One region of the Marinobacter sp. es.048 genome, then DNA from elsewhere that is predicted to be linked to it. Evidence: predicted binding sites of a transcription regulator. Region 1 holds the regulator's gene; the other holds the start of a gene.
What was found. Region 1 encodes sigma-54, which starts transcription at its own class of promoters, with help from an activator protein. Its sites were predicted from a motif close to ANTGGCATNNANNTTGCTNT; they were not measured.

Region 1 (15,713 bases):
TGCTCGAGGCCCGCGGCTTCAGTGCCGAGGATTTTGCTTTCTCCCATCCGGGCGGCAGCCTGGGCCGCCGGCTGCTACTCCGGGTATCCGACATCATGCACACCGGTGATCAGATTCCGGTCGTCAACGAGGGCACCCCCCTCAGCGGCGCTCTCCTGGAAATTTCCCGCAAGGGCCTTGGCATGACAACCGTCGTCGATCAGGAAGGCACTCTCACCGGGATATTTACGGACGGTGACCTGCGTCGGACTCTGGATCGATCGGTGGATATTCATAATACGCCCATCAACGAGGTGATGACCCGGAATGGCAAAACCATTCAGGCCGATCATCTGGCGGCGGAAGCACTCAATATCATGGAAGAAATGAAGATCAATGCCCTGCCGGTAACCGACGAAAAGGGTGCTCTCATTGGCGCCATCAACATGCATGACCTGCTGCGAGCCGGCGTAATCTGAGGGGGCTATGAGGAGCTATTTGACATGAAGCACCAATGGTCGGACTCCCTGCTGGCAAAAGCCGCCAAGATCCGCCTGATTGCCCTGGATGTCGACGGCATCATGAGCGATGGCAAACTCTATTTCAGTGCCAAAGGCGATGAGCTCAAGGCGTTCAATATCCTGGATGGTCTGGGACTCAAGCAACTCATGGCAGCCGGCATTACCGTGGCCGTTATCACCGGGCGGCAGTCGCCGTTGACCGAGAAGCGCATGCGGGATCTGGGCATCCCGCATCTGATGCAGGGGCGTGAGGACAAGAAAGTGGCCTTGCAGGAACTGGTCAGCACTATGGATATCAGCCCCGAGGCCATCGCTTACATGGGCGATGATCTGCCAGACCTGCCGGCGCTCAGATTCGCGGGGCTCGGCATCACCGTGCCCAACGGTTATTGGCTGGTGCAGCAACATGCCGATTACTGCACCCGGGCCCGCGGTGGCGAAGGCGCAGTGCGGGAAGCCTGCGATCTGCTGCTGACTGCCCATGGCAAGCTGGACGCAGCGCTCGCGCCCTATCTGGAGCCTGAGGCGTGAACTGGGCCTCGGACCGGCCCTGGCTGCGCACACTGGCGCTGGCAGGCACCCTGGTGGCAGCGGTCTTTCTGCTCTGGCAAAGCGATGAGCCGCCGGTCATTGATGATGACGCAGCGGCTCTGCGAGGCGATGCGGAACCGGACGGCTTCGTGGTAAATGGCCGGTACACATCCTTCGACGAATCGGGCAACCTGAAGATCCGGTTCTCCAGCCCCCGCATTGAACAGTTTGAGGAAGGCAATCTGGCCACCATGGAATCCCCCCGAGCCGAGCTGTATGGCGGCGAGGATGCCCTTCCCTGGATTGTTGAAGCCGAGAATGGCAGCCTGCTGCAAAACCAGAATCTGGTGTACCTGACGGACAATGTCCGGATTCAGCGCACTATTGGCGAACGGGACGCCATCCTGACAACATCAACCCTGACCCTGGATAACGACCGGGGCATGGTATATACAGACGCACCCGTAGAAATACGCGACGTTACCGGTGTTACCCGGGCCACGGGCATGAAGGCGTGGATAGACGAGCGGATTCTGGAACTGAACTCCCAGGTGGAAGGACGCTATGAAACCGGAAACTAACCGATACCGGAGCCTGCTGGCTGCCCTGCTGACGGTCGCGATGGCCGGCCCGGCGGCCGCTTTCGACCTTGATTCCGACACCCCCATCAAGGTCACAGCCGACAACGCCCGCCTGGACGACGGCCAGGGCATTGCCACTTACACCGGGGATGTAGAGCTTGAGCAGGGCAATACCCGCCTGAACGCAGAACGGGTGGTGCTGTACCGGACAGAGGGCGGCCTCAGCCGGATCGAGGCCACCGGCACTCCGGCGAGATATCGGCAGCCGGCCCGAGAGGGCGAAGGCGAAACCGACGCCCGCGCACTGAACATTACCTGGTCTGCCACCGACAGCCGGCTGACCTTTGAACGGGAAGCGGTCATCGAGCAGAATGGCAATCTGTTCCGCGGCGACGTCATTCATTATGATACCGCTGGCCGGGTTGTGACCGCTGAAGGCGGCGCAGACACGGGCGAAGGCAGCGGCCGGGTAGAGATGGTAATTCAGCCACGCAGCGCCGACAGACGTTCTGACAGACAGGAATCCGATGGCAGTTCTGAGAGCCAGTAATCTGGCAAAGAGTTACAAGCAGAAAAAAGTGGTGCTCGATGTCTCCCTGGAGATCCGCAGTGGGGAAATCGTCGGACTGCTTGGCCCCAACGGCGCCGGCAAAACCACCTGCTTCTACATGATCGTGGGGCTGGTGCCCGCCGATCGTGGCCGGGTCACCATCGACAGCCGGGATATTACTCCTCTGCCCATGCACGGCCGTGCCCAGCAAGGCATCGGTTACCTGCCCCAGGAAGCCTCGGTATTCCGCAAACTATCGGTACGCGACAACATCATGGCCATCCTCGAAACCCGCCAGGGTCTGAGCAAGGCCGATAGGGAGAAAAAGCTCGAGGAGTTGCTGGAGGAGTTTCACATCACCCATATCCGGGACAGTGTTGGCATGGCACTGTCCGGCGGCGAACGCCGACGGGTCGAAATCGCCCGAGCCCTTGCCATGGAGCCGGCCTTCATCCTTCTGGATGAGCCCTTCGCCGGTGTCGACCCCATATCCGTGAGTGACATCAAACACATCATCCGGCACCTGCGGGACAAGGGTATCGGCGTGCTGATTACCGATCATAACGTGCGCGAGACCCTGGACATCTGCGAGAACGCCTACATAGTGTCCGGCGGCCACATCATCGCCTCCGGCAATGCCGAGGCGATCCTTGCCAACCAGCAGGTCAAGGAAGTCTACCTGGGCGACGAATTCAGGCTGTGACACCGAATGGCTCATTGTTTTGATGACCTGTAGCAAGTAAACTCGGCAAAGAACTTGCTAGGGTAAAGTTAAATCACGGCAAGTAACCGACATATAAAGATTTTTTTCACAACTTATGACACAAAGCGCTGATGAGTGACGGATCCTGAACCATGGTTATGAAAGCCTCCTTACAGTTAAAGCTGGGTCAGAGCCTGACCATGACACCCCAGCTGCAACAGGCGATCCGGCTTCTCCAGCTCTCTACCCTCGACCTCCAACAGGAAATCCAGCAGGCACTGGAATCCAACCCCATGCTGGAGACCTCCGAGGACGACGACCAGACAACAGACGCTGCTACCGCTAATGACGAGCGCGAAGCCAACGCCACCGAGTCTGCCGCTGAAACTGCGCCGGAACCGTCCAAAGACTGGGACGAATCCGAAAACGGCCCGGACTGGTCCTCTGAAAACGAAATTCCGGACAATATTCCGGACGATCTGCCGGTAGACACTGCCTGGGACGACATATACCAGTCCGCCCCTGCTCCTGCAGCCCGCAATGACGACGAAAACGATCACGATTTCGAAACCCGTAACTCGCCCACTGAAACGCTTCAGGATCACTTGGAATGGCAGCTCAATCTGACCCCACTGAGTGAACGGGATCAGGCCATTGCACATGCCCTGATGGACGCGGTGGATGAGCGCGGCTATCTGACAAGTGCCCTGGAAGAGATCCATGCCGGGATGCTGGATGAAAACGACGAGGACCCCCTTGAGCTGGATGAAGTGGAAGCGGTTCTTCACCGACTGCAGCATTTTGACCCTCCTGGCGTTTTCGCCCGGGATCTTCAGGAATGCCTGCTGATCCAGCTTAACCAGCTACCACCGGAAACGCCCTGGCTGGCCCAGGCACGACTGGTGATCACTCACTACATCAACCTGCTGGGCAACCGGGACTACGCCCAGTTGCTGCGCCGCAGCCGCCTGAAAGAAGACCAATTGCGGGAGGTCCTGGCGCTGATCACCGGCCTGAATCCGCGTCCGGGCGACGTTATTGACCGCGCCGAACCCGACTACGTCATCCCAGACGTCATCGTTCGCAAGCACAATGGTCGCTGGCGTGTTGAGCTGAATCCGGAAATTGCTCCGCGCATCCGGGTGAATGCCAGCTATGCTTCACTTATAAGGCGTGCGGACAGCAGTGCAGACAACACTTACCTGCGCGATCAGTTGCAGGAGGCCAAGTGGTTTATCAAAAGCCTGCAAAGCCGCAATGAGACCCTGCTAAAAGTGGCGACCCGCATTGTCGAGCACCAGCAGGGATTCCTGGATCACGGCGAAGAAGCGATGAAGCCGCTGATCCTTTCAGACATCGCCCAGGCGGTAGAAATGCATGAGTCGACGATTTCACGGGTAACGACCCAGAAATACATGCATACCCCCCGGGGCATATTCGAACTGAAGTATTTCTTCTCCAGCCATGTCAGCACTGACGAGGGCGGGGAATGCTCTTCCACGGCCATTCGCGCGATGATCAAGAAGCTGATTGCCGCCGAAACGCCGAAAAAGCCGTTGAGCGACAGTAAAATTGCAGCCATGCTAGGGGAACAGGGAATCAAGGTTGCGCGACGCACCGTTGCCAAGTATCGGGAGGCCATGCACATTCCGCCGTCTAACGAGCGCAAGCGATTGGTCTGAATACCCCTGGGGCGGGACGCAATACCATATTCGCCGGCGCACAATGCGTCAGCACCCAGACCGGCTCCCGGGAGCCGGCATGATGACAACAGGAGACGCCTATGCAACTCAATATTTCAGGCCATCACGTAGAACTGACTCCCGCACTGAAGGATTATGTTTCAGAGAAGTTCGAGAAGCTCGAGCGTCACTTTGACCACATCAGTAACTGCCAGGTAACCCTGGAAGTGGAAAAGGTGCGCCAGATTGCGGAAGCCACGTTGCACGTGGTTGGTGGTGAGATTCACGCAAAGGCAGAAAACGAGGATATGTATGCGGCCATCGACTCCCTGATCGACAAGCTGGACCGCCAGATCCTCAAGCATAAGGAAAAGAATGTAGACCGGATGCACGGAAACGGCTCTCGCTAACTGGTTGTTTTCATGCAAGTCATCTAATCGAGCTGCGACATGAGCAACGTGTCGCAGCCTTTTTTTTAACGGAAACGCAGTCGATCCATGAGCGACACATCCCTGACCATAGACAACATTCTTGCTCCGGAGCTCACCCTCTGCAGGGTACCTGCGTCCAGCAAGAAACGGGCCCTGGAGTTTATTGCCGAGCAAATAAACCATCAGGACAACACGCTCAGCGAGACCCAGCTCTTCAACAACCTGATTTCCCGTGAGCGCCTGGGCAGCACCGGCATTGGACAGGGAATCGCCATTCCCCACTGCCGCCTGGAGGGACTTGATCACGTGGTGGGCGTGCTGATGACGCTTGAAGAAAGCGTGGAGTTCGATGCAATCGACAATCAGCCGGTCGATCTGATTTTTGCCCTGATCGTCCCGAAAGAGGCTACCAGCGAACATCTGGAGCTGCTCAGCCAACTGGCCGAGAAGTTCAATGAGCGGTCGTTCTGTGATCGCCTCCGGCAATGCGAGGACGCCAGTACGCTGTACCAGCGCATGACCGCCTCGGGCGGATGATATTCATTGCAGTGGAGGTAAGGTGGTCATGAAGCTGATTATCGTCAGTGGCAGGTCCGGTTCGGGCAAGAGTACCGCACTTCATGTGCTGGAGGACCTCGGGTTCTATTGCATCGACAATCTTCCCATTGGTCTGCTCTTCCCCCTTACCCGGGAAGCAGCCAGCCAGACCAAGCCTGGTCGACTGGGCAAGATGGCGGTCAGTATCGATGCCCGCAACCTGTCCGGGGAGCTGGCCAATTTCGAGGAGATATACCGCCTCAGGACCGTATCATCTCTGACCCGACGAGCAGTCGCTCTGCACGTCCACGCACCGCAGAGCATCCGTAGTGACAGACCTCACTCCGGAGCCATACCAGCGAGATCTGCTGACCCTCTCCACTCCGACCTGTACACCACCGCATCCATGTACACTGCGGACATGTAGCACGTCGTCGTCGAAGATCAGACTGCCCTTGTAGTAGCCCCCATTTAAACCGGACACCTTGGTAGAAGCAAAGGCCTAGGCATAGACCTAGTGCAAAGGAGTGTCCAAGGTGGAGAGAATCGAAGTCATAACCGGAGTGCAACGTCGTCGCCGGTATTCCGCACAGGAGAAGGCATTCATGGTTGCTGAGTGTGAGCGGCCAGGCATGTCAGTGTCGCTTGTAGCGCGACGTCATGGTATATCAGCAAGTCTGTTGTTCCGTTGGAAGAAGCTGATGAAAGACGGTGGCATGTCCGCGATTGAATCCGGTGATGAGGTTGTCAGTGCATCCGAGGTGAAGGCCCTGAACAAAAAGGTTCGGGACCTGGAGCGGATGTTGGGCCGCAAGACGATGGAAGCTGAAATACTCCGGGAAGCTCTGGAGGTGGCTCAGTCAAAAAAGTTGATCTCGCGCATGCCGTTGCTGCCACCGGACGATACCCTCTGAAGCGGGTAGCGGAGGTACTGAAGGTATCGCGCTCCAACCTTCTGGATCGCCTTCACGGCCGCCAGAAAGGTAGATGTCCCAGATACAAAAAACAGGACGATGACCGGCATTTGCCGGTTATCAGAGAGCTGTGTGAAGTCCGTGCGGCCAATGGCTATCGAAGGATTACGGCACGCTTGAATCGGTTGCTTGCAGCCAACGATGAGCGAGTGAACCACAAGCGTGTGTACCGGCTGATGAAGCAGGATGGGCTGTTGTTGCCCCGTTACACGGGCCGGCCTCAGGAGCGTTGTCACAACGGCCAGGTCATTACGTTGAAGCCGGACCTCCGTTGGTGCTCAGACGGCTTCGAGATCCGCTGTTGGAATAAGGAGGTGGTTCGCGTGGCCTTCAGCCTGGACTGCTGTGATCGGGAACTGATGCGCTATGTGGCGACGACCGGGGGAGTCACCGCTGAGATGGTCCAGGACCTGTTGCTGGAAAGCCTGGAATACCGCTTCGGCCAGTCAGAGCATGTTCCACACCCGCTGGAATGGCTGACGGACAATGGCAGCTGCTACATTGCCAAAGAAACGCGAGCGTTCGCATCTTCTCTGGGCTTTGTGGTGTGCACTACGCCTGTGAGAAGCCCGCAGAGCAACGGCATGGCTGAGGCCTTCGTGAAGACGTTCAAAAGGGACTATATTTACCTGAACGATCTTCCCGACGCCGCCTCTGTGATGGCGAAGTTGCCGGAATGGATCGAGGACTATAACCGCAGTCACCCACACAAGGGACTGAAAATGAAATCGCCCTGGGAATACCGGGCGGAACTGGCATCAAATGAATGAGGTGGTGTCTGGTTTAGCGGGGGCAACACATCGAGGAGATACGCGCTCAGGAACGGTATCGTGAATCATCTTCTGACGCGACAGCGCTCTGCACGTCCACGCACCGCAGAAGCATCGTAGTGATGACAGACTCACTCGAGCATACAGCGAGAGATGCTGAGCTCTCAGCTTCGACTGTATGTAACACCGCATGTCATGTACGACTGCGGACATGTAGCAACGTCGTCGAATCAGACCCTTTTGTTCCAATCATTTGGCTTTAAACACGGGGTGCCTCTGGATTCCGACTACGTCTTTGATGTCCGCTGTCTGCCGAACCCTTACTGGGACACGAGCCTGCGCAAATACGTCGGTACGGATCAGCCGGTGATCGAATTTCTGGAAAAAGAACCGGCAAGCCGGAAGATGATCGAAGACCTGAAGGCATTTCTGGATACCTGGCTGCCCTCTTTCGCCGACAGCAACCGAAGCTATATGACGATTTCCATTGGTTGTACCGGCGGCCAGCACCGGTCAGTCTACGTATGCGAGCAATTGGGTGAATACTTCCGGCAACGGTACAGTAATGTGCAGGTTCGCCATACCGAACTGCCACACCTCCAGACCCGGGAAGAGATCTGATCGAACCATGATTCGCCGCCCGATTACAATTATCAACAAACTGGGCCTGCACGCGCGTGCTACGGCGAAGCTCGTCAACACGGCATCCGAATTCGACAGCGCCGTGCGAATCAGCGGCAAGGGCCGGGATGTCGACGCCAAGAATATCATGCAGGTGATGATGCTGGCCGCCAGCAAAGGGACTGATGTGGAGCTGATTGCCGAGGGACCGGACGAAGAACAGGCCATCGAGGCACTGGTGGAACTGATCAACGACTATTTCGGCGAAGGCGAATAATTAAGATGGGGCCAGTTCACTCTGACCCCTTTTTCATCTGTCCCCGAGTAAAAAAACCTACAACACAGCCTCACCGATTGCGCCTAACTCCGCTATAATACAGGCGTTTTCTGACGCCGGGTGATTCATGACCGATATTCTGGAAAAAAGCCAGGCCCGCCAGCGCCTTCGCTCCCTGAGCGAAGCCCTGGACAGTGGCGCACTGAAGCAGGTTGCCCGCATCCTGAACGGTGGCCTGAGCCCCAGTGATATTGCCCATTTGCTGGAATCCTCCCCGCCCCGGCAGCGCGCCCTGCTGTGGAACCTCGTCGACAAGCAGTTGGAAGGGGAAGTTCTCCAGTATCTGAGCGACGATATCCGTGGTTACTTCCTGAGCCAGCTGAACGCCCAGGAACTGGCGGATATCATCGAGGATTTCGAGTCGGACGACCTCGCCGACTTGCTGCAGCAGCTACCGGATACGGTGATCCAGGAAGTTCTGGACACCATGGACGAGCAGGACCGTCAACGGGTGGAGGAAGTGCTCTCCTACCCGGAGGACACCGCTGGCGGTCTGATGAACACGGACACCATTACGGTGCGTCCGGACATCAGCATTGACGTTGTGCTGCGTTACCTGCGCCGGCACCGCACTCTGCCACCCATGACCGACAGCCTGATCGTGGTCAGCCGGCGGGACGATTTCATTGGCATGCTGCCCATTACCAAAATGCTGGTATCCAACCCTGCCTCCACCGTGCGGGAAGTGATGGATACCGACATCGAGCCTATTCCCGTAAGCCTCTCCGACACCAAGGTAGCGACACTGTTTGAACGCTACGACCTGATCTCGGCGCCGGTGGTGAATGAGGAAGGCCGACTGCTGGGTCGCATCACCATCGATGACGTGGTTGACGTTATCCGGGAGGATGCCGACCATTCATTGATGAGCATGGCCGGCCTGGATGAAGACGAGGATACCTTCGCGCCGGTGTGGAAAACCACCCGTCGCCGTGCTGTCTGGCTTGGCATCAACCTGATTACGGCACTGACCGCATCCGCCGTGATCGGTCTGTTTGAAGAAACCATTGCCAAAGTGGTGGCGCTTGCAGTGCTGATGCCAATTGTTGCCAGCATGGGCGGTATTGCCGGCAGCCAGACCCTGACCCTGGTCATCCGGGGCATGGCAGTGGGTCAGATCAGCGGTGCTAACGTTGGCTGGCTGCTTAACCGGGAGTTCCTTTCCGGGATACTTAACGGCCTGCTCTGGGCCGCCGTGGTGGCAGGCGCCGCCATGCTCTGGTTCCAGGACGTGCTGATCGGTGCCATCATTGCAGCCGCACTGGTGATCAACCTGGTGGCCGCCGCGTTTGTGGGAACGGTTCTGCCACTGTTTCTCAAATCGCGCAATATCGACCCGGCCCTGGCCGGTAGCGTGATTTTGACGACCGTCACAGATGTGGTTGGCTTCATGGCCTTTCTTGGCCTTGCCACGATTTTCTACGCTTAAGCGGATCTCGGATTTATGAAAGACCATCAAGACAACGACGCGCCGGAATACGACGGCCCCAGCAAATCGCAGCTAAAACGGGAAATGCACGCCCTGCAGGACCTTGGCAAGCGGATGCTCGATCTGAGCAATGATCAGCTGGAAACGCTGCCGATCAGCGACACTCTTCGTGCTGCCATCGAAGAATCCCGGCGCATCCGCCAGAACGAGGCCAAGCGCCGGCACCTGCAATACATCGGCAAGGTGATCCGTCAGGAAGACGATCCAGAAGCCCTGGCGAAAGCCATCGACGCTTTTGATGCCGGTAGCGAGGAACATACCCGTCGGCATCATCTGGCGGAGCGCTGGCGGGACCGGATGATTGCCGATGGCGATTCCGTGGTTGGCGAGTTCTTCAGTTATTGCCCCAGTGCCGATATGCAGCACCTGCGAAACCTGGCCCGCAACGCCCGCAAGGATGTCGAGAAGCAGAAAAACACCGGCCAGGCCCGGAAACTGTTTCGCTATCTCCGGGAATGCATCGATGACGCAGAGGCAGCGTGAATTTGTGAATTACCGGGCATGAATCAGAGGGGCAGAAGAAACGTTCTTCTAACCCCACTTCCACTGCCTTCAACCTTTGAGCCGACGGTGCCCCCATACCGGCATCTGAGTGCGCAGCTTGGCCACCTGCTCCAAGTCCAGCTCGGCGGTAACCAGCCCCGGGCCTTCTCCCATTTCCGTCACCACACGGCCCCAGGGATCACAGATCAGGCTGTGGCCATAGGTCCGGCGCCGCGTGCTGTTCTGGCCGCCCTGCCCCGGTGCCACCACCCAAACCTGATTCTCGATGGCTCGTGCCCGGATCAACGGGTACCAGTGGGCATCGCCGGTCTGCCAGGTGAAGGCACTTGGCAGGCAAATCCAGTCCACCTCCTGCTCTCGCAATAACCGGAAAATTTCCGGGAAGCGCAAATCGTAACAGATAGCCAGACCCAACTTCCCCGCCGGCGTATCCACTGTGACCACCTGCTCGCCGGGCTCAAAGGTGTCGGATTCCCGGTACTGGCCATGGGCGTCTTCTACCATGGCATCGAACAGGTGAATCTTGTCGTAGCGGGCCACTTCCCGGCCCTGATCGTCAAACACCAGGCAGGTTGCGCGGACCCGGTCCGCGATCTCCGAACCGTCCGGGCGCTTGGCCACGGGCATTGATCCACCGACAATCCACATACCCAGTTTACGGGCCTGTTCCGCAAGGAATGTGCGGATAACGGGTTCTGTGCCGGCTTCCTTGCGGCCACACTCAATCATCTGGCTGGTTGCCAATACCGCGAAATTCTCTGGCAGCACCGCAACAGACGCTCCCTGTCCAGCGGCCTCCGCCAGCAACCGCTGTGCTTCCGCCAGGTTGGCTTCGATATCATGACCGCTGACCATCTGGATGGCTGCGACCCGGTTGGAAACACGCTTGCTCATGACTGCCTCCGATGTTGCCAAACGAAAAGTTATTCGCCGGTGTCAAATACCCTTTGCAGGTCCACTTCCGGTTCGTCCCACGTGCCGGTCACACTGTAGGTTGCGCTGGTCAGTCTGCTCAAAGGATCACCCAGAATCTTGTCCAGCACAAACAAAGCACCACCAATCGGCGCTCCTGCCCCCATGAGGAGTGCCGCCAATGGCAGGTTCTGGGTCAGCGGTAACACAACCACAAGCCGCATATCCAGCTCCTCGCTGGCCATATTGGTCGTGCCACTGAGCTTGAAGGCCCCTGACGGCCCCGCAATCTGCAGTTCCGGATCCATAGTCAGCAACCCATTGATAATCTGTGCCTTGCCCGAGATCGCGTCAAAAGCCACACCACGCTCATACAGATCGGAAAAGTCGAGCTTCAGCCGGCGCCATAGTGTATCGGAGTTCAGCAGGTTGAAGACCCGGAACAGTTGGGCCGTGTTGTTTCGTTCGAGGATCACACCCTCATCCAGTCTGAGGCTAACCGAGCCACTGAGCTCCGGTATGGAAAACTCATCCGGACGGCCGGGCCACTCCAGATCCAGCTCGATGTTGGTGCCCTGATTGGTGACCGGCATCTCGGTATTTAACAGTTTATTCAGATCTGCCAGCGCACCGCCGCTGATTGAGCCCTTGAACCGGCTCGTTTCACGGTCGCCGACGATGCTCCAGGTCATATCCCCCAACAGCGTCAAGGAATTCAGGCGACCTTCTATGTCATTCACTTTCAACCGGAAGGGTTCGGGGCGAAGCCGGAAAGCCCATTGACCGAGGGATTCCTCATTCAGCTGAAGTTCAACGATCGACACATCAATCTCGGGCCAGCTGCCCATATCCAGCGCCCGGAAGGCTTCCAACTGCTCTTCCAGCGTCAGTAATTCCGGCGAATCATCACGGGGTGCCTCGCTGCGAACAAGCCGAAGCCGCTGAAAATCGGCCTTCACGGTATCGCCGTTCTGCGGGATTACCAAGCGGCCTTCTGCGCGTTGCGAACTGGTGTTAACCACCCAACGATCATCAAGATCGAGCGCGTTTATATCGATGTCGTTCAGGACCTGTGTACCGACATGGAGGCGATCCAGGCGCAAATCAAATCCGGTCTCCTTCCACAACAGATCGAAAGTGGCCCGGTTCGCCCAGTCGCCGGCAATCCCAAGGCCGCCACTGGCGGATGGATTGATGGTCGCCCGCAACGGCGCCGCCTCACTCGCTGTTTTTGACAGCGGTTCTGGCCAGTCAACTGCCAAACCCTCGAGACTGGAGCGCACACGGATACCGGACGTTGACTGGGCCCCCACTTCCAGTTCCGCGGTATAGGCGACCTTGCCCTGCAGGCCAAAGCCGGAGTCGGTTGACAGCCCAGCCCTGGCGAAAACCTCGGGCACGAGGAGCGAGCCGGACTGGCGAATGCTGAGCGCATTCCCGGCGCGAGCCTTGCTGAAGGCTATGGTTACCGGCTCACCGAAAAATTCCGCAGCCAGGGGGCCGCCGGAGAATCCGTCTTCACTGTGATAGGTCAGCTCACCACGAACCGATTGCCAGGCTAGCCCTGCAGCCTGATAGGATACTGCCCCCTTCTCGACATCAATACTCGCCTCAACCACAGGCGGCTGTTCAGAACCCAGCGGCAGATCAATACCCAGATCCAGTCGATACTCACCGTCATACTGCAGTTTCTGTGCCTCAGTCCCTGCGATGTCACCCAATGGACTGTTCTCCATCCAGTAACCAACCGACTCACCGGGCACCAGAGCCGAGGCATCCACCTTTATCCGGGTACCTTGATCTGACGGAATAACACGGACGTTTCCGGATCCAAGGTCCAGGCCTCCGGTCCGGCCTGACTCGAGACGGACCAGGGTGTTTCCATTATGAACCCTGACATTGCCCCGGGCACCTGTGACTTCCGGCCAGGCGTCATCATAGCGGACGGATGCCTGATCAAATTCAAAGATCATCGAGGTCACGAAAGCCCCCTTCGGCGCATCCGGGCCTATCTGGCCGTGGCCGAAGAAGGTTCCCGAGGTGATATCTGCCTCGAGAATGGCCGTGGTGAGCCAATCATACAACCCCTGGTTGACCGCTTTGACCGGAACAAAATCTGCCAGCATTCCGGCGTTGCCGTTTTTCACCGAAACCCTCAGACCAAGGTTATCCTCGCCCTCGCGGTCCATCCTCAGATCAAAAGCACCGTCGAGTTCTGTGGTCTCGCCGTAACGCATCCGAACACCATCTGAAAACACCCGGGTAATGGCGCCATCCAGCTGCCAGGCCACCGCGCCCTCGAACACCGGGAATGACCAGGCGCCACCGAAAAGCCTGGGAAACTCGAGAGAGACAGGCGACTCTCCGGCCGCAACCCGAACATAACCCTTCTGCCGGTCCAGAAAGATGTCTCCGTTCACCGCGGTGACGCCCGGTGCGCCGCCGTGGGCTCTGACACTGACCTCACGCAAACGTCCGGAGAGCTCAAAGTCCTCCGGTGCGCCCTCGGGGAAGAAGATGTTCAATTGATCCAGATAGCCGCCGGGCCGATAGTCTCGCAAAGCCCTGAGTGCGCGCTCCGGCAATAACGGAAGCCGCGCTGCGAGGCGGCGGGTGGGCGCAAGCGGCAGGGCATCGGCAATAACGGACATACCTCCCTCCGAGGGCGCCAGGCGGAGACTGAAAGGAGAAACCACATCGCCGTCCCAGGTCCACTGGAGCTGCTTCAGATGCCACTCCCCGAGAGCAAATGCGCCGGACTCGACCAGGGTCTCATCGGTCATCACACTGTCGTGGCGACGCCAGCCAAATCTTGCCTGGATGTCTTCCAGGGGCGCCAGGGATTCATACCCGACACCCAATTGCAGATAAGGTGTTCGAACCGTTCCGGTCACCTGTTGCAGAAGGCCGTTGCGAAACGTTAGCCAGGCCTCACCGCCAAGATCGAACCCTTCCACCCGGAGCGTCCGCCACTGGTATTCGTCGATCAATCCGTCGAACAGCCGGCCCGAATCCACATCAAGATACAATTGGCCGGTGAAATCGCCCCGGAAAAAGTGCCGGCCTACCAGGGCAAAGCTGGCCAGCTGCTGGGTAGTACCGGACTGCATGGCCCGGCCTGAGGCATGGAAGAGCCCGCGCCGGTAGTCCAGATCCAGTTGGGGAATGTCCAGGTGGCGAAGATTGCCCTGATTGTCCCGGATACCCAGATTAACGCGGGTAATCTTGACATAGGGGTCGGACAGCCAGTTGCCGGCAAGCTCCAGCCATTCTTGAAGCTGGTTACTGACAGGTTCCGGAATCTCAGCACCCCGGACCGCCACATCGCCGCCGCGCTCCTGATTCACAGTGAGTTCCAGGCCGTCGGCCTGAAAATCCTCAAACACGATTCTCAGGCGCGTCAGCGAAGCGAGCGCATCAAAGCGGATATTCAGGTGCTGAAGGTCGGCAACAACAATTCCGGTATCAGGATGACTGATCTGGATGTCACTGACCGTGAACGAGGGATCCAGCCAGTACCATTGGGAGGAAAGCCCCCCGATGGTGACATCGTGACCCAGCCGATCTGAAAGCTCGCGCGCCAGATCTTCCCGGAAGTTGTCCACGTTCTGGGTCAACTGGCGACCGAGCCCTGCGTACAGGGCCAGCAACACGAGCAGCGTCAACAGCATCCACCAGATCAGGCTGGCCAGCCGCGCCAATAGCCGAACGGGAGGACTCTCGGGCAGGTTCTCCGGAAGCGGCGGTTCGTGATCAGCAGAGGACATCCGGGCCCCTTAATCCAGTACCCGGCACACGTTCCCGGGGTCAGAGCAGAACAACATCGTACTGCTCCTGGCTGTAGAACGGCTCCACCTGGAAGCGAATGGTCTTGCTGATAAAGGTTTCAAGATCGGCCACATTGTCCGACTCTTCATCCAGCAGGCGATCTACTACACTCTGGGAAGCCATCACAAGATAGCTTTCGGCATCGTAGGCGCGATTTACCCGCAAAATTTCCCGGAAGACTTCATAGCAAACGGTTTCGGTGGTTTTCAGGAAACCGCGTCCGTCACAGATCGGGCAGGGTTCGCAAAGCACCTGGCCAAGACTCTCGGTGGTGCGCTTGCGGGTCATTTCCACCAGGCCCAGCTCGGACACCCCGGTGATCTTGGTCTTGGCGTGATCCCGCTCCAGCATCTTTTCCAGCATCCGGTGCACCTGGCGCTGATGCTCCGGATCTTCCATGTCGATAAAATCGATAATGATAATGCCGCCCAGATTTCGCAGGCGCAGCTGACGACTGATGGACCGGGCCGCTTCCAGATTGGTCTTGAAGATGGTTTCTTCCAGGTTTCGATGCCCGACGAACGCCCCGGTATTGATATCGATGGTGGTCATGGCTTCGGTCTGGTCGATGATCACATAACCACCGGACTTGAGCTGAACCTTTCGGCTAAGGGCTTTCTGGATTTCGTCTTCCACCGAGTAAAGGTCAAAAATGGGCCGTTCGCCCGGGTAGTACTCCACCTTGTCGGCAAATTCCGTAACGAACTCTTCGACAAACTCCATCACCCTCTGGTGGCTCTCTCGGCTGTCGATTCGTACCTTT
Region 2 (15,713 bases), 510 kb from region 1:
CATGGTGCCGTTCAATACGTTAAAAATTTGTGGCAATTCGTCTATCCGCACCTTGCGGATAAACTCCCCCACTTTCGTAACCCTGGTATCATTCTGGCTGGCCCATACGGCACCGTCCTTTTCCGCATCGGTTCTCATTGAGCGAAACTTGTGAACTCTAAAAACACTTCCGTTGAGCCCTACCCTCTCCTGGCTATAAAAAACCGGGGCTTTGAGGCCGTCTTCAATTTTGATAGCAATAGCCGTGAAAATCATCAGAGGTAGCCCGACCAATAACAGGGCGCTGGCCGCCAGAACGTCCAGGGAGCGCTTGCCAACCCCGAACACGGAAGAAACGGTGAATCCGTCGGAAAATACCAGCCAGCCACGAGTAACCATTTCCAGAGCGACTTTTCTGGACTCCCGCTCGTAAAAGGTGGCGCCATCGACAATTTTCACGCCTTCCATTTTGCATTCCAGCAGATCTTCCATCGGCAGGCCTTTTCGGCGGTCGTCTACCGCAACTACGATTTCGTGCACCGGATGCTTGATTATGTACTGCTGCAGCGTGGTTGGAATGTTCAACAAATAGTCTTCACCGATCTCGACCGGTTCTTCTCGCAGCGGGACAAACCCCGTAAGGATAAACCCCTTGCGGTTGAAGGGGGTTTCAAGATCTTCATGTATCTGCCTGGCGCGAAAACCTGCGCCAAGCACCAGTACTTTCCGTTTGAACGCCTCCTTCCCCACACTAGCGAAAAAGAGCGAACGAGCGATGCCCAACAGGAAAAACCCAAAAACAGACGCGGTTGTAAGCACGCTGCTAGTGCCCATGTACCACAGCCAGTCTGACGCAAGCAGGTAGGCAAAACCGCAAAACGGAATGTTCACAATCAACGCCATAATGGTGCGAAGCATCATTCCAGACATGCCTTCCTGCAGCCGTGACTGATGTACACCGAGTGCAACCATCACCAAGAGGTTAAGGGCGGAAAATACGATGGCTGAGGGCAGGACGTAGTACAGGCTTTCGAGGAAAAACGAAAGATCCCCGAAGTAGCGAAAAAACACGGCCAACGCGAAGGCGGACGCCAGCACCAGAAAATCGATCAAGCCAAGGATGATATAGGGCAGATGGATGTAATGTCTAAACAATCTGACGTGGGCCACGCCAACTCCTTGTGTTACTGAGACGATGCCTGCTCGCGCGTCCGATGCGACAGGAACTGCAATCAAAAATGATTGTACGTCAAATGGGACGGAGTTCAATCAATCCGAAAAGCTCAGGCGGATTAAACAATGTAAATTCTGCAGCACTTTAAGCATCGAACGCTTCAGATGTATTCACGATTCAAGCATATCGAAATGGTTGTTACTTGTACGCAACATCAGCCGGATCTAATCGTCGATATTTTTTACACCGTTACTTGACCTGCGATCAAAAAAGACTCCTTTTACACTGTTTTTCTGACTATTTTTCGTTTTTGGCGTGATACTGGCTTAATCCCAACTCACGCTTGAATCTACCGATTCAATTGGGAATTTTAAAAGGACGGAATATTATGAAGTTATTCTCGAAGACATTGATTGGTCTGGCATTGTCGGGAATGGTTGGCACAGCAAGCGCCGGTGTTATCAAGTTTGAAGCTGCTTATGGTGCAGATGATGCCAATGCGGCAGCCGCAGCCTTTAGCGATTCTACTTACAACGGCATCACTGAAACTTTTGATGACCCGATTAACAGTTACACGATTACCAACGAAACCTACGAGGCTTCCGGTGCAACCGGTGATCAAGCCACATGGGTCGTCGGTGGATCAGCATTCGAGACCAGTGTTGGTACCTTCACCATGACAGCGCCGAATACAGCCAGCAACGGTAACATTCGCAATGATCTGCTCATGATCGAAGACGATACTACTGGCGAATTCGGCCGCAACATGGCCTATGATTCCCAGTGGCTTGATAGCAACGACGCTGACCAGGTGACCTGGGACATAATTGACAGTAACTACAATGCGCTTGGGTTCTTTCTCTCCGATGCGAACGATCAAGGAGCCACGCTGGAGTTTCTGTTTAGCAATGGAGACTCTTCGACGCTAACATTTAAAGGTCCTGCCACCGGCGACGGCAGACAGCCGAACGGCAACATCGCCTACATTACTTTGTTTTCTGATGTAGCCTTTACTGGTGTCAACTTGCTGTTCGATAACGGCGAAGGCAATGCCGATGGCTGGGGAATCGATAATGTAAGCCTCGCCAGGGTCCCGGAACCAGGCACACTTGCCTTACTAGGCCTGGGTTTACTGGGCTTGGCTATTGGGCGTAGCAGGAAAGCCTGAGTCTAATTATTTAGCAGACTCTAGTTTTTTAAGGAAACCCCGGGGAATGATGCTCCCTGGGGTTTTTTTATAATATTGCGTATCGGGTCTATATGACAAACAAGCTCATAAATTCCTGTACTGGCGTAGCTTCAAGCAATTTCTGATCCTTACAGATCTCGAATATCTGATCGCAACGCTGACCCGGAAACCGGGTGTCCAGATTATTGCGGAACTTATCCTCAAGGAGCGGAATGCCCTCCTCCCTGCGGCGACGATGCCCGATCGGATATTCAACCGCCACGTTGTCTGTGCTGCTGCCATCGTTAAAGAACACCTGAATAGCGTTGGCGATGGATCGCTTGTCTTCTTCGAGATATTCCCGGCTGTACCTTTCATCTTCCACCACTTCCATTTTTTCGCGGATTCGGTCGATGATCGGGTTAGCTTGGTGAAAGCTGTCTTCATAGTGCTCGGCCGTCAAAGTGCCGAAGATCAGTGGCACTGCCGCCATGTATTGCAGGCAGTGATCCCTGTCTGCTGCGTTGGCAAGTCTGCCTTGCTTTGAGATGATACGGATAGCCGATTCGTGGGTAGTAATGACAATCCGATCGATCTCGTCCAGTCGGTCTTTGACGTGCGGGTGCAGGGTGACCGCCGCTTCTGCTGCTGTCTGGGCATGAAACTCCGCCGGGAACGAGATCTTGAAGAGGACGTTCTCCATTACGTAGGAGCCAAACTCCTGGGGCATAGAGAACTGGCGTTTATCCTCAGGCTTCAGCTTCTGGTCTTTGTTGGTTTTGCTGAACAGAACGTCATAGAACCCCCACTGTGGAGCAGTCAGCGCGCTTGGAATGCCCATTTCTCCGCGCATAGCGATGTCTGCCAGCCGAACTGCACGGGATGTCGCATCGCCTGCTGCCCAGGATTTGCGCGACCCTGCATTGGGTGCATGGCGATAGGTACGCAAGGATTGGCCGTCTACCCAGGCGTGTGAAAGCGCCGATAGCAACTGTTCCCTGTTCGCGCCCATCATTTTTGCGGTGACGGCTGTGGATGCCACCTTGACCAATACAACGTGGTCCAGGCCCACCCGGTTGAAGGAATTTTCCAGGGCCAGCACACCTTGAATTTCGTGGGCCATTATCATGGCTTCCAACACATCCATCATGGTGAGCGGGGCTTTGCCCTCTGCAACCCGCTTCTGGGAGAGGTGATCGGCTACCGCCAGAATGCCACCCAGATTGTCCGACGGATGCCCCCACTCCGCTGCCAGCCAGGTATCGTTGTAGTCCAGCCAGCGAATGGTGCAGCCGATATCCCAGGCGGCTTTTACCGGGTCCAGCCTGAAAGACGTTCCCGGAACCCGGGCACCGTAGGGCACCATCGTGCCCTCTACAATCGGGCCCAGATGTTTGGTGCATTCCGGGAATCGCAACGCCAGCAAGCCACAGCCCAGCGTGTCCATCAGGCAGTTTCGGGCGGTGTTCCAGGCTTCCTGACTTTTTATTCGGTAGTTCAGGGTGTAGTCGGCAATGGTCTGTATCAGGTCATCGTAGTCCGGGCGTTCATTGAGATCGAATGTTGCTGACATGGTAAGAGCTCCAGAGTATCTCAGTTCGTGATGCGACCAACCTGGCTTATGGTTTCCTGAAGGCCGCCCTTATTCCACGTTGCCAGAAAAGATCAACTCATTATTTTATTAATGACTTATATATTCAATATCGATCTTAAAAACAAAAAGTTAAACATTGTTCGTAACGCATCCAGAAAATCAGGTTAATTTGATTTAATAAATACTCTTACGACGATTTCCTCCAATTTCAATACAACTATCTGTTTACCATTAGGTTAGTAGACTCAAACCACTGTCAAACCCGTAATGCTACAATATATTTATTCGAGCCTAGTCTCGCCTATAATCTCGTGCCAACAAAGAACAACCGGAATTACACTTTAAAGACAGATTTACGAAATCTTCGATAAACCTTGGAAACGCCAGTGACTAGTTCCTCTATCGAGTCTGCAATTACCGAATGGGCCGCTATCCTGGGAAAATCCGGAGTCACCTCGGCGAGCGCCGAGAATCTTGGTGCCTCTACAATTGGAACCAGGCGCTCAATTCCGGCTGTTCTGCGCCCGGAAACACAGGAGCAGGTCGCAGACATTCTACAAATTGCGCAACGCTGGAAGGTCTCGGTCTACCCGGTGAGCACGGGTAACAACTGGGGTTACGGCAGTGCCAACCCGGTGGAAGACGATTGCGTAATCCTTGACCTCAGCCGCCTTGATCGAATTTCCGATTTTGACCCGGAAATGGGCGTTGTTACTGTTGAGCCCGGGGTAACTCAGGGCGCCCTGCGAGAATTCCTCGATCGCAATGATGGCGATTACCTTGTTCCTGTGACAGGCGCGGGACCCACTTGCAGCATTCTTGGTAATGCACTTGAGCGTGGTTACGGCATCACGCCGATTACCGACCATTTCGCGGCAGTAACCAAAATAGAAGCGGTGCTGCCCGACGGCACGCTTTACAGGACCCCATTGAGCGAACTTGGCGGTGCGGAAATAGACGGACTTTTCAAATGGGGGCTTGGCCCTTATCTCGATGGGCTTTTCAGCCAGGGGAATTTCGGCGTGGTTGTGAAAATGACCATCGCCCTTGCACCGGCTCCCGAAACTGTCACTGCGTTTTTCTTTTCCACAAAAGACGACGCCAAACTGGAACTGCTCGTACCGACAGTCAGGGCAGTGCTGCGCGCACTTGGTGGCTCTGTTGTTGCGATCAACCTGCTCAACAGCCAGCGTATGCTCTCGATGATGGCACCCTTCCCCGAAGACAAGGCGATCGACGGGGTCTTGCCTGCCGACGAAATTGAAGCTCTCGCTGATCGCTATGGCGTTCCAGCCTGGAGCGGTGTTGGCGCGATTTACGCGTCCAGAGAGATGGTTGGGGCGGCCAGGCGCACCTTGAGGCGGATTCTTGGGCCCGTGACTGACCGCCTGGTCTTCATAAACCGGCGAAGGGTCAAGGCTGCACGAACTATCGCCCGCGTGCTGCCCGGCAGGCTGGCAACGCGGGTTAAGGGCATGGCGGATACGCTCTCCGGGGCGCTCGAAATCATGCATGGGACTCCCAACGAGGTTGCGCTGGCGCTGGCCTATTGGCGCTCGGGCACCCTGCCAGAGCCCGGACGGCCAAAGAATCCCGCGCGGGACGGCTGCGGTCTCATTTGGTTCGCGCCGCTGGTCCCGATAAGGGGAAACGATGTTCGGCGTTATACCGAAATGATCGAACGAATTTGCCCACAATACGGTGTCAATCCACTTATTACCTTGACGACGGTAAACGACCGCTGCTTCGACTCTACCGTGCCTCTGCTCTTTGATCGCAGGGACCCGGATGCGACAGCTCGGGCAAGGAACTGTTACCGCGCCTTGCTGAACGCAGGGCAAAAGGAAGGCTTCCTGCCCTACCGCCTGAACGTCGACGCCATGGATACCCTGAATAACGATCGCTCGGCTTTCCCTGGCCTTGCCAGTCAATTGAAGGCTGCCGTCGATCCCAATTTCATCCTGGCGCCAGGACGATACGTGCACAGGATAAAAGGTTCCGAGGTCTGATCTGCTGTTACCTCGATATACCCGTAGTACGCCCTCAGTGGATGTTGAGACGGCGGTTTTACTCCATGGATTATCGCCATAACAGCCTCCCTGAACGGGACAATATGAGGACCTAATTATGCAAAACGGCTCCGCTTTTCAACACGGGAGAGGAAATACCAAAAACCGGAACGCTCACGAAGACGACATCGGTAACATTTTTCACTCAGTCTTCGATGTAGAGCTGGCAACCTCGCCAGAAGCGATCAATGAGGTCTTCGAAGTTCGCTATCAGGTTTACTGCATCGACCGGCCTTTCGAGGACCCGAATTGCTTTGTCGATAACCGGGAGCACGATTCGTACGATCCGAGGTCCGCTCACGCTTTGATTCGGCACCGGGCGACGGGACACAGCGTGGCCACCGTTCGTCTTGTCATGGCGGGCGACCACCCCGAAGAAGGCGATTTCCCGATGGAGGCCCCCTGCACGCACCGAATGAGCCGACGAGCACAAGAAGCGATTGCACTCGCCCGCCGTGATCAGATCGCAGAAATATCACGGATGGCAGTCAGCCGGGAGTTTCGGAAGCGCCTCAATGAGGACAAATCTGTCACGGGTGTCAGCGAGCAGGCCAGTTACAGCGATTCAGAAAATGGCAAACGGGCAGTTCCCTATATCAGCCTGGGGCTTTTCGCTGCCATTCTCGAAATGTCAGTTAAACATGGCATAACCCACTGGATGGCGGTTATGGAGCCAGCCCAGTTGCGCCTGTTAAAACGATTTGGAGTGGAATTTGACCATGTGGGACCGGTGCTTGAGTATCACGGGCTACGCCGCCCTGCCTTCACCGAAGCAGCGTCACTGATTGACCGTATCAAGAAGCGTCGTCCCGATGTCTGGTCGTTGATTACGGATGAGGGACGATTCTTGCCGGCTAAACCGGATAACAACTAAAAGAAGCCCCCGCTGCGAGGCGGGGGCTTCTTTTTTCAGCAGTGGCATCTGAACATTATAACCGTTCAGACATTATGCACTTGCTGCTTTTCTCCTGCGTGACAGACCCAAGCCGGCAAGGCCAAGGCCCAGCAATGCAAGCGTGCCAGGCTCAGGTACCTTTGACGCGGTGATCCGGAAACTGGTGTCGAAGTTGTTTTCGGTATCCTCAAGAGTCAGAAGACCGACACATCCAGAGCTGGCTCCTGCTGCTGTACAGGCGTCATCATCCAGGACCGCAAGGCCGGCCAACTCCAGAAACACCGTATACTTGTAATCGGCGATGACGAACGACTGAGCGAACTCGAAGCCTCCTTCACCATTATCCACGGCACCTAGCTCGTCAAAATTATCAATGGTGAAGATGTCATCACACGCTGAGGTTGATGGGAAACTACAGTCTCCGGGCTCATCCCTGTTGAATGTTTCACTGAAGAAACTCATGAACGTCAGCGATGTTGGCTCCAACGCTGGCCCGGCGGGATCAACGGGAGTCAATATCAGCGTGGACGTCAGATCAAATCCTGTCAGCGACTGAAAATCGGCATTGATAATATTGTTGTCGTGGGTAAAGGTTCCACCATCTACGGTGTTCACATTGGTGAAAAGACCGCCTGCCGAAGATACATCCTCGATTGAAACCGAAGACCGATCCTCCGAAGCAGGATCAAGACTGCCGCCCCATGACAATTCATTATCAGATTCAACAATGGTGCCGTCGTTATCACCATCTGCTGCAGTGTAGCTCGTGTTAGAGAAGTTACTGTCGACGTCATAGCCCCACTCTTCAATCATCACCGCACTGGCAGATGCCGCGCCGAGAGTCAAAGGCAGGACAACCGTTGATAGAAGGGTTCTTTTAAGTGCTGTGTTCATAATTATCTCTCCTTGATTGTGAACGCTGGCAGCCGGAATTCAAGCCAGCGAGTCAGCGGTACTCCTGAATAAGCATGACCCATACCAGATAATAAAAATATTTATTTTTCAGGTAGTTAAAAATATTATTTTATTGATCCCGAGATCAAAGTGTAAGGATATTCGACGTTGAACCGGCGAAAATGAATCGCAATAGGCGTCATGTCTATTCAGCGACGCTTGAGTTCAATTTCATTAGAAGGAAAGTGTTTAAATGAAGCTTTTTATAGTCAGTTAAGAATTAAACAATTACTTCAACAAGGAACTGGCCGAATCGGGCGTAAACTTTACTGACATCACCAAACTGTCGATTCGGATCACACTGAATTCAGCCTCGTCCGCATCTGCAAAACGAAAGGAGCTGAACCCGGAGGTCTGGCGACCCTCAGGTACGGGCTTCGCAAGCTCCCAAAACTCAGCGCGCCCTCTTATCAGCTTTAACCAGAGGACTTTTGGAAGGGCCTGTTTACCGGCGCGCTATCAGACCTGCTTAAAAAGGCAGGAGGCATTCGGTCGAAGTCTGCTTAACGTTGATTATTTTACGATTCTTATGATCCTGACTCAGAAAGCTTATAGTGTGTCGAATTCTTTTACATGACGAACTAATAAACGTTCCTCCAAACACCTATCACTCTGAAGTAAAAGCGTTTAACACCTCTGGCACATTTAATGCTTTATACTCTACGGGCCATGAAGGTCATTGAGTATTAACGATTCAGGAGTACGTGTTTAATGAAGACTTCATTTCTGGCAATGGGGCTCGCTGTAGCGCTCGGAGCTTCCCAATCTGCGAATGCGGGACTGATCGATTTCACAGACGGCGGGTGGACAGCTAACAACCCAAGACTATTCGGAAGCCTTTCGGTCACTCTCGAGGCCTTTGATGGAAACGGATCAACCGGCTTCACGGAAACTACATTTGACGGTGACATCACGCATTGCGGTCCGATTGGACTCACATGCTCATCAGATGGCATCGGCATCGTCGACGATGAGGTTTCCTTTGGCGATGGCGAGAAAACAGATGTTCAACGCCTGAAAATTACGTTTTCTCGCGCAGTCGACATCGCTTCAATTTTTTTCCTCGACCTTTTTGGAAATGGAGCAAATAACTCAGACCCGGTGGCGGAAATTGCTCAGTTCCAAGTGAACGGTAACGGAGCTGGTGGTGGTTTTACCGGAACCGCACTGGACGGAACCGGGCTGTTTGAGGGAACAATTGCAAATGCCTCTCCCCTCTCGTCTTTGGATGCGTTCACTGGAGTAACCTCCATTGAATTTTTCGCCGACACGGCGAAGCTGCGCAGCCCGGACAACACAGACTTTGCACTGGCTGGCATCCGCACTGTGGACGTTCCTGAGCCCGGGACCCTTGCACTCTTTGGGCTGGGCCTGTTGGGGCTCGGAATTGCCCGAAGCCGCAAAGCTTCGTAATACCGCAACTAATCAAATTATTGCTAGCTGAATTGTAAAGGTCGGGGAACTCCTTTCTCCGACCTTCTTCACATCTGCAAATATGAACCGGAAGCCTAGCTTGATTCCGGCACCCTAACCCAACCTTCCATCAATACCCGCGCACTGCGGCTCATAATGGCTTTGGTTGCGGTCCACTGACCATTCACTTCCTTCGCTTCGGCGCCCACACGCAAAGTTCCGGAGGGGTGACCGAAGGTCACATGGGTACGGTCGCCACCGCCAGCAGCAAGGTTCACCAGGGTTCCGGGAACGGCGGATGCGGTAGCGATGGCCACCGCAGCCGTGCCCATCATGGCGTGGTGGAGCTTGCCCATGGACAGAGCGCGAACAAGGACATCCACATCCCCTGCCCCGATGTTCTTGCCACTTGAGGATACGTAATCAGACGGCTTCGCAACGAAGGCCACTTTCGGAGTGTGCTGGCGATTGGCGGCTTCTTCGATGTTCTGGATCAGCCCCATTTTAACCGCTCCGTGCGCACGGATGGTTTCAAACCTGGCCAGAGCTTTAGGGTCAGAGTTGATGTCGTCCTGCAGCTCCGTGCCTTTGTACCCGATGTCTTCGGCGTTCACGAAGATGGTTGGGATGCCGGCATTGATCATGGTGGCTTTGAGGGTGCCTACGCCCGGCACTTCAAGGTCGTCCACCAGGTTGCCGGTGGGGAACATGGAGCCTTCGCCATCGGCGGGGTCCATGAATTCCACTTGCACTTCGGCGGCTGGGAAGGTCACGCCATCGAGCTCGAAATCACCAGTTTCCTGCACTTCACCGTTGGTGATGGGCACGTGGGCGACGATGGTCTTTCTGATGTTGGCTTGCCAGATGCGCACGGTGCAGGTGCCGTTCTCCGGAATCCTGTCCTTGGCAACGAAACCGCTGTTGATGGCGAAGGCGCCTACAGCAGCGGTGAGGTTGCCGCAGTTGCCGCTCCAGTCAACAAAGGGCTTGTCGATGGAGACCTGGCCGAACAGGTAATCGACATCGTGATCCGGCTGGGTGGGCTCCGCCAGGATCACGGTTTTGCTGGTGCTGGAGGTAGCGCCGCCCATACCGTCGATTTGCTTCTGGTAGGGGTCGGGGCTGCCGATTACACGGAGCAGGAGTTTGTCTCGGGCTTCGCCCGGGGTCTGGCAGGGTTCGGGTAGGTCCTGAAGGCGGAAAAAGACGCCTTTGGATGTGCCGCCACGCATGTACGTGGCGGGGATTTTGATTTGGGGTTTGTTAGGCATGGGGTACCCTTTAGCTCTTTGTCGGATTACTCTTCGCTAATCCGACCTACGTTGTTTGGCGATAGCTATGGCGTAGGTCGGATTAGGCCAAAGGGCCGTAATCCGACATTTTTTCAGGCTACGCCGCCCCTTCGGACTGCAGGAAATCTTCCGCAAACCGCTGCAACACACCACCAGCGCTGTAGATGGACACTTCTTCAGCGGTATCCAGGCGGCAGACGACCGGAATGCGCTCGGTGCTGCCGTTCTTCCGGTGGATAACCAGCGTGAGCTCGGCGCGAGGTGCGGGGGTGCCTTCCACGTCGTAGGTTTCGGTGCCGTCGATGCCCAGGGTCTTGCGGGTGGTGCCTTCCTCGAACTGCAGGGGCATAACACCCATGCCGATCAGGTTGGTGCGGTGAATCCGCTCGAAGCCTTCGGCCACGATGGCTTCTACACCCGCCAGTGCTACGCCCTTGGCGGCCCAGTCACGGGAGGAGCCCTGCCCGTAGTCGGCACCGGCGATGATGATCAGCGGCTGCTTGCGATCCATGTAGGTTTCGATGGCTTCCCACATGCGGACAACCTTGCCTTCCGGCTCGATGCGGGCCAGGGAGCCCTGCCTCACGTTGTCGTTTTCATCCCGGACCATTTCGTTGAACAGCTTCGGGTTGGCAAACGTAGCACGCTGGGCGGTCAGGTGGTCGCCCCGGTGGGTGGCGTAGGAATTGAAGTCTTCCTCCGGCACACCCATTTTGTGCAGGTATTCACCGGCGGCACTGTTCATCATGATCGCGTTTGAGGGCGACAGATGGTCGGTGGTGATGTTGTCCGGCAACACCGCCAGCGGACGCATGCCCTTGAGGGTTTTCTCACCCACCATGCCGCCTTCCCAGTACGGCGGACGACGGATGTAGGTGCTCTGCGGGCGCCACTCGTACAGCGGGTTGGTGTTGGCCTGGGCATCCCGGGTGATGTCGAACATCGGGATGTAGGTGCTGCGGAACTGTTCCGGCTTCACGCTGGATTTCACGATGGCATCGATTTCCGCGTCGTCCGGCCAGATGTCCTTCAGGGTAACGGGATTGCCGTCCTGGTCGTAACCGAGGGCATCTTTTTCGATGTCGAAGCGGATGGTGCCAGCAATCGCATAGGCAACCACCAGCGGCGGCGACGCCAGGAACGCCTGTTTGGCGTAAGGGTGAATCCGGCCGTCGAAGTTCCGGTTACCGGAAAGTACCGCTGTTGAGAACAGGTCACGGTCCATAATTTCCTGGGCGATTTTCGGATCCAGGGCGCCGCTCATGCCGTTGCAGGTGGTGCAGGCGAAGGCCACCACGCCGAAGCCGAGCTGTTCCAGCTCGGGCAGCAGTTTGGCCTCTTCCAGGTACATTTTTACCGTTTTGGAACCCGGCGCCAAGGAGGTTTTCACCCAGGGCTTACGGGTCAGGCCCAGCTTGTTGGCGTTGCGGGCAATCAGGCCTGCAGCCACCATGTTGCGGGGGTTACTGGTGTTGGTACAGCTGGTGATGGCGGCGATGATGCACGCGCCATCCGGCATCTTGCCTTCTTCCTGCTCCCATTCACCGGCAATCCCGCGTTCTGCCAGCTCGGATGTGGGCAGGTGCGCATGGGGGTTGGACGGGCCAGCCAGGGTGCGGGCCACTTTGGACAGGTCAAACTTCAGCACACGCTCGTATTCGGCGTTTTTCATGCTGTCTGCCCAGAGGCCGGTTTCCTTTGCGAAGGTCTCAACCAGAGCAACCTGATCGTCTTCACGACCGGTCAGCTTCAGATAATCGATGGTCTGGCCGTCAATGTAGAACATCGCAGCGGTGGCGCCATACTCCGGAGTCATGTTGGAGATGGTGGCACGGTCCCCCACGCTGAGGCTGTCGGCACCTTCGCCATAGAATTCCAGGTAAGCGCCTACCACTCTTTCCTTGCGCAGGAATTCGGTGATAGCGAGGACCATATCAGTACTGGTGATGCCCGGCTGCAGCTTGCCAGTGAGCTCAACGCCCACGATGTCCGGCAGGCGCATCATGGAGGCGCGGCCCAGCATGACGCTCTCGGCTTCCAGGCCACCAACGCCGACAGAGATGACACCCAGGGCATCGACCATCGGGGTGTGGCTGTCGGTGCCAACACAGGTATCCGGGAAAGCTACGCGCTTTCCTTCCCCATCCGGCCGATTCTGAACCACCGGAGACATCTTCTCCAGGTTGATCTGATGCATGATGCCGTTGCCGGGAGGAATCACGTCCACGTTCTTGAACGCGGTCTTGGTCCAGTTGATGAAGTGGAAACGGTCGTCGTTACGGCGGTCTTCTATCTGACGGTTCTTCTCGAACGCGTCTTTCTCGAAACCGGCGTGCTCAACGGCGAGAGAGTGATCCACGATTAGCTGTGTGGGCACTACAGGGTTCACCTTGGCTGGGTCACCGCCCTTCTCGGCGATGGCGTCACGCAGGCCGGCCAGATCCACCAGGGCAGTCTGGCCGAGGATGTCGTGGCAGACCACACGGGCCGGGTACCAGGGGAAGTCCAGGTCGCGCTTGCGTTCGATCAGCTGCTTCAGGGAGTCCGTCAGCACCTCGGGATCGCAGCGGCGAACCAGTTGTTCCGCCAGGATTTTGGAGGTATACGGGAGTTTGTCATACGCGCCGGCCTGGATGTCTTCCACGGCCTGGCGGGTATCGAAGTAGTCCAGGTCGGTGCCTGGGAGGGGTTTGCGGTAGTCGGTGTTCATGGGCGATACCCTGATTCTGGTTTTGTCGGATTACGCCTGCGGCTAATCCGACCTACTTGTTTGGTGGCGTTAGCTTGTAGGTCGGATTAGCCGCAGGCGTAATCCGACACTCAGGCATCAATTCACGGCCGTTCGTCGATCGGCACCCACTTCGAATCCGCCGGGCCAGTGTAATCGGCGCTTGGGCGGATGATGCGGTTGTTCTCGCGCTGCTCTTTCACGTGGGCGGTCCAGCCGGAGACGCGGGACATCACGAAGATCGGGGTGAACAGTTCGGTCGGAATGCCCATGAAGTGATAGGCCGATGCGTGGAAGAAGTCTGCGTTGCAGAACAGCTTCTTCTCGCGCCACATGACGGCTTCACAGCGCTCGGATACCGGGTACAGCACGGTATCACCCACTTCTTCCGCCAGCTTCCTGGACCACTGCTTGATGATGGCGTTGCGCGGGTCGGATTCCTTGTAGATCGCGTGGCCGAAGCCCATGATCTTTTCCTTGCGCTCAAGCATGCCCAGAAGACCTTCTTCGGCCTCTTCCGGAGTCTGGAACTTCTGGATCAGCGCCATGGCCGCTTCGTTTGCACCACCGTGCAGGGGGCCTCGCAGGGTGCCAATGGCACCGGTAACGCAGCTGTGGATGTCAGACAAGGTGGAGGCACAGACACGGGCAGTGAAAGTGGAAGCATTAAATTCGTGCTCGGCATAGAGAATCAGGGAGACGTTCATCACCTTCTCGTGCAATTCGCTGGGCTTCTTGCCGCGCAGCAGTTCCAGGAAGTGGCCGCCGATAGAGTCCACGTCGCTCTCAGTTTCAAGCCGAACGCCTTCGTGGGCGAAGCGGTACCAGTAGGTGATGATAGACGGGAACACCGCCAGCATGCGGTCGATCTTGTCGTCCTGCTCGCTGAAGTCTTCTTCGGTTTCCAGATTGCCCAGCATGGAGCAGCCGGTGCGCATCACATCCATCGGGTGCGCGTCTTTAGGGATCTGCTCAAGCACGGTTTTCAGGGCAGCCGGCAGGCCCCGCAGGCTCTGGAGCTTTTTCTTGTAGGCGTCCAGTTCCTGGCGGTTTGGCAGTTTGCCGCGCAGAAGCAGATAGGCGATTTCCTCGAACTGGGCTTTTTCGGCCAGATCTGCGATGTCATAGCCACGGTATGTCAGGCCCGCACCGCTCTGGCCAACGGTACACAGGGCGGTTTCACCAGCTACCTGGCCACGAAGGCCTGCGCCGCTCAGTTTTTTTGCTTCAGCCATTGTTGTCTCCCACCTTTATCTTGTTTGGGGTGTCGGATTACGGCTTCGCCTGATCCGACCTACGTAATTGTTGCTGGATTTCGGGTTTGAATGTCGGATTACGCCTGAGGCTAATCCGACCTACATTCGCAATGTCGAAATCTTTGTAGGTTGGATTAGCTGGAGGCGTAATCCAACAAACTTCATTTAACCCTTGCTCTGCTGGAAAAGCTGGTCCAGCTTCTGCTCGAAATCGTGGTAGTTCAGGAAATCGTACAGCTCCATCCGGGTCTGCATCAGGTCAACCACGTCTTTCTGGTCGCCCTTCTCCAGGATGCTCTGGTAAACAGTCAGGGCGGCCTTGTTCATGGCGCGGAAGGCGCTGAGCGGGTAAAGAACCATGTCGGCGCCGGCTTCGGCCAGTTCCTTGCGGTTGTACAGCGGTGTGGCTCCGAATTCAGTGATATTGGCCAGAATGGGCACGTCCAGGGCTTCAGAGAAGGCCTTGTAGTGTTCAAGCTCAGTAACCGCTTCGGCGAAGATGCCGTCGGCGCCGGCTTCGATGCAGGCCTTGGCGCGCTCGATGGCGGCTTCGAGGCCTTCTTTCTGGAAGGCGTCGGTGCGAGCCATGATGAAGAAGTCTTCGTCTTCACGGGCATCCACGGCGGCCTTGATCCGGTCGACCATTTCTTCCTGGGACACGATTTCCTTGTTCGGGCGGTGGCCACAGCGCTTCTGGGCAACCTGATCTTCAATATGGACAGCGGCGGCTCCGGCACGTTCCATCTCGCGGATGGTGCGGCCGATGTTGAAAGCGCCGCCCCAGCCGGTGTCGATGTCCACCAGCAGCGGTACGTCGGTAGCTGCGGTAATACGCCGAACGTCCTCGACCACATCGTTCATGGAGGTCATACCCAGATCCGGCAGACCATAGGAGGCGTTTGCGACGCCGCCGCCGGACAGGTAAATGGCCTGGTGGCCGACTTTCTCGGCCATCATGGCGGCGTAGGCGTTGATGGTGCCGACAATCTGCAGGGGCTGGTTGTCTTTGAGCGCTTTGCGGAAGCGGGCGCCGGGGCTGAGTTTGTTGGACATGGTGTTGGCCTCTTCTGTTTTTGGATTCTTGTTGTCGGATTACGCCTCTGGCTAATCCGACCTACGTTAAATGGTTAGTTCGCCTTCCTGGATCTTTTTCTCGATGTTCTGTCTTGCTGCGTTGATATGGCGTTTCAT

Region 2: CFT65_RS19255 (PEP-CTERM sorting domain-containing protein) is a predicted target of sigma-54. The motif match lies at 8,469-8,488, and genes of this name have one in related genera.

The regions. Positions count from the first base shown of each region.
Region 1 is NZ_FYFA01000001.1:1,832,627-1,848,339, reverse strand. It holds gene CFT65_RS08555 (KpsF/GutQ family sugar-phosphate isomerase) at 1-458, shown strand, start outside; gene kdsC (3-deoxy-manno-octulosonate-8-phosphatase KdsC) at 483-1,031, shown strand; gene lptC (LPS export ABC transporter periplasmic protein LptC) at 1,028-1,612, shown strand; gene lptA (lipopolysaccharide transport periplasmic protein LptA) at 1,596-2,162, shown strand; gene lptB (LPS export ABC transporter ATP-binding protein) at 2,140-2,865, shown strand; gene CFT65_RS08530 (RNA polymerase factor sigma-54) at 3,024-4,547, shown strand; gene hpf (ribosome hibernation promoting factor) at 4,649-4,957, shown strand; gene ptsN (PTS IIA-like nitrogen regulatory protein PtsN) at 5,045-5,515, shown strand; partial or broken gene CFT65_RS08515 (RNase adapter RapZ) at 5,544-5,774, shown strand; one part of gene CFT65_RS08510 (IS3 family transposase) at 6,052-6,379, shown strand; one part of gene CFT65_RS08510 (IS3 family transposase) at 6,379-7,259, shown strand; partial or broken gene CFT65_RS08505 (RNase adaptor protein RapZ) at 7,497-7,880, shown strand; gene CFT65_RS08500 (HPr family phosphocarrier protein) at 7,888-8,157, shown strand; gene mgtE (magnesium transporter) at 8,285-9,646, shown strand; gene yjgA (ribosome biogenesis factor YjgA) at 9,662-10,189, shown strand; gene CFT65_RS08485 (carbon-nitrogen hydrolase family protein) at 10,259-11,104, opposite strand; gene CFT65_RS08480 (YhdP family protein) at 11,134-14,889, opposite strand; gene rng (ribonuclease G) at 14,930-15,713, opposite strand, start outside.
Region 2 is NZ_FYFA01000001.1:2,342,529-2,358,241, reverse strand. It holds gene CFT65_RS10950 (TIGR03013 family XrtA/PEP-CTERM system glycosyltransferase) at 1-1,149, opposite strand, end outside; gene CFT65_RS19260 (PEP-CTERM sorting domain-containing protein) at 1,542-2,321, shown strand; gene prpD (2-methylcitrate dehydratase) at 2,410-3,894, opposite strand; gene CFT65_RS10935 (FAD-binding oxidoreductase) at 4,302-5,924, shown strand; gene CFT65_RS10930 (PEP-CTERM/exosortase system-associated acyltransferase) at 6,043-6,858, shown strand; gene CFT65_RS10925 (THxN family PEP-CTERM protein) at 6,931-7,773, opposite strand; gene CFT65_RS19255 (PEP-CTERM sorting domain-containing protein) at 8,545-9,246, shown strand; gene prpF (2-methylaconitate cis-trans isomerase PrpF) at 9,342-10,517, opposite strand; gene acnD (Fe/S-dependent 2-methylisocitrate dehydratase AcnD) at 10,636-13,248, opposite strand; gene prpC (bifunctional 2-methylcitrate synthase/citrate synthase) at 13,371-14,501, opposite strand; gene prpB (methylisocitrate lyase) at 14,688-15,575, opposite strand; gene CFT65_RS10895 (GntR family transcriptional regulator) at 15,642-15,713, opposite strand, start outside.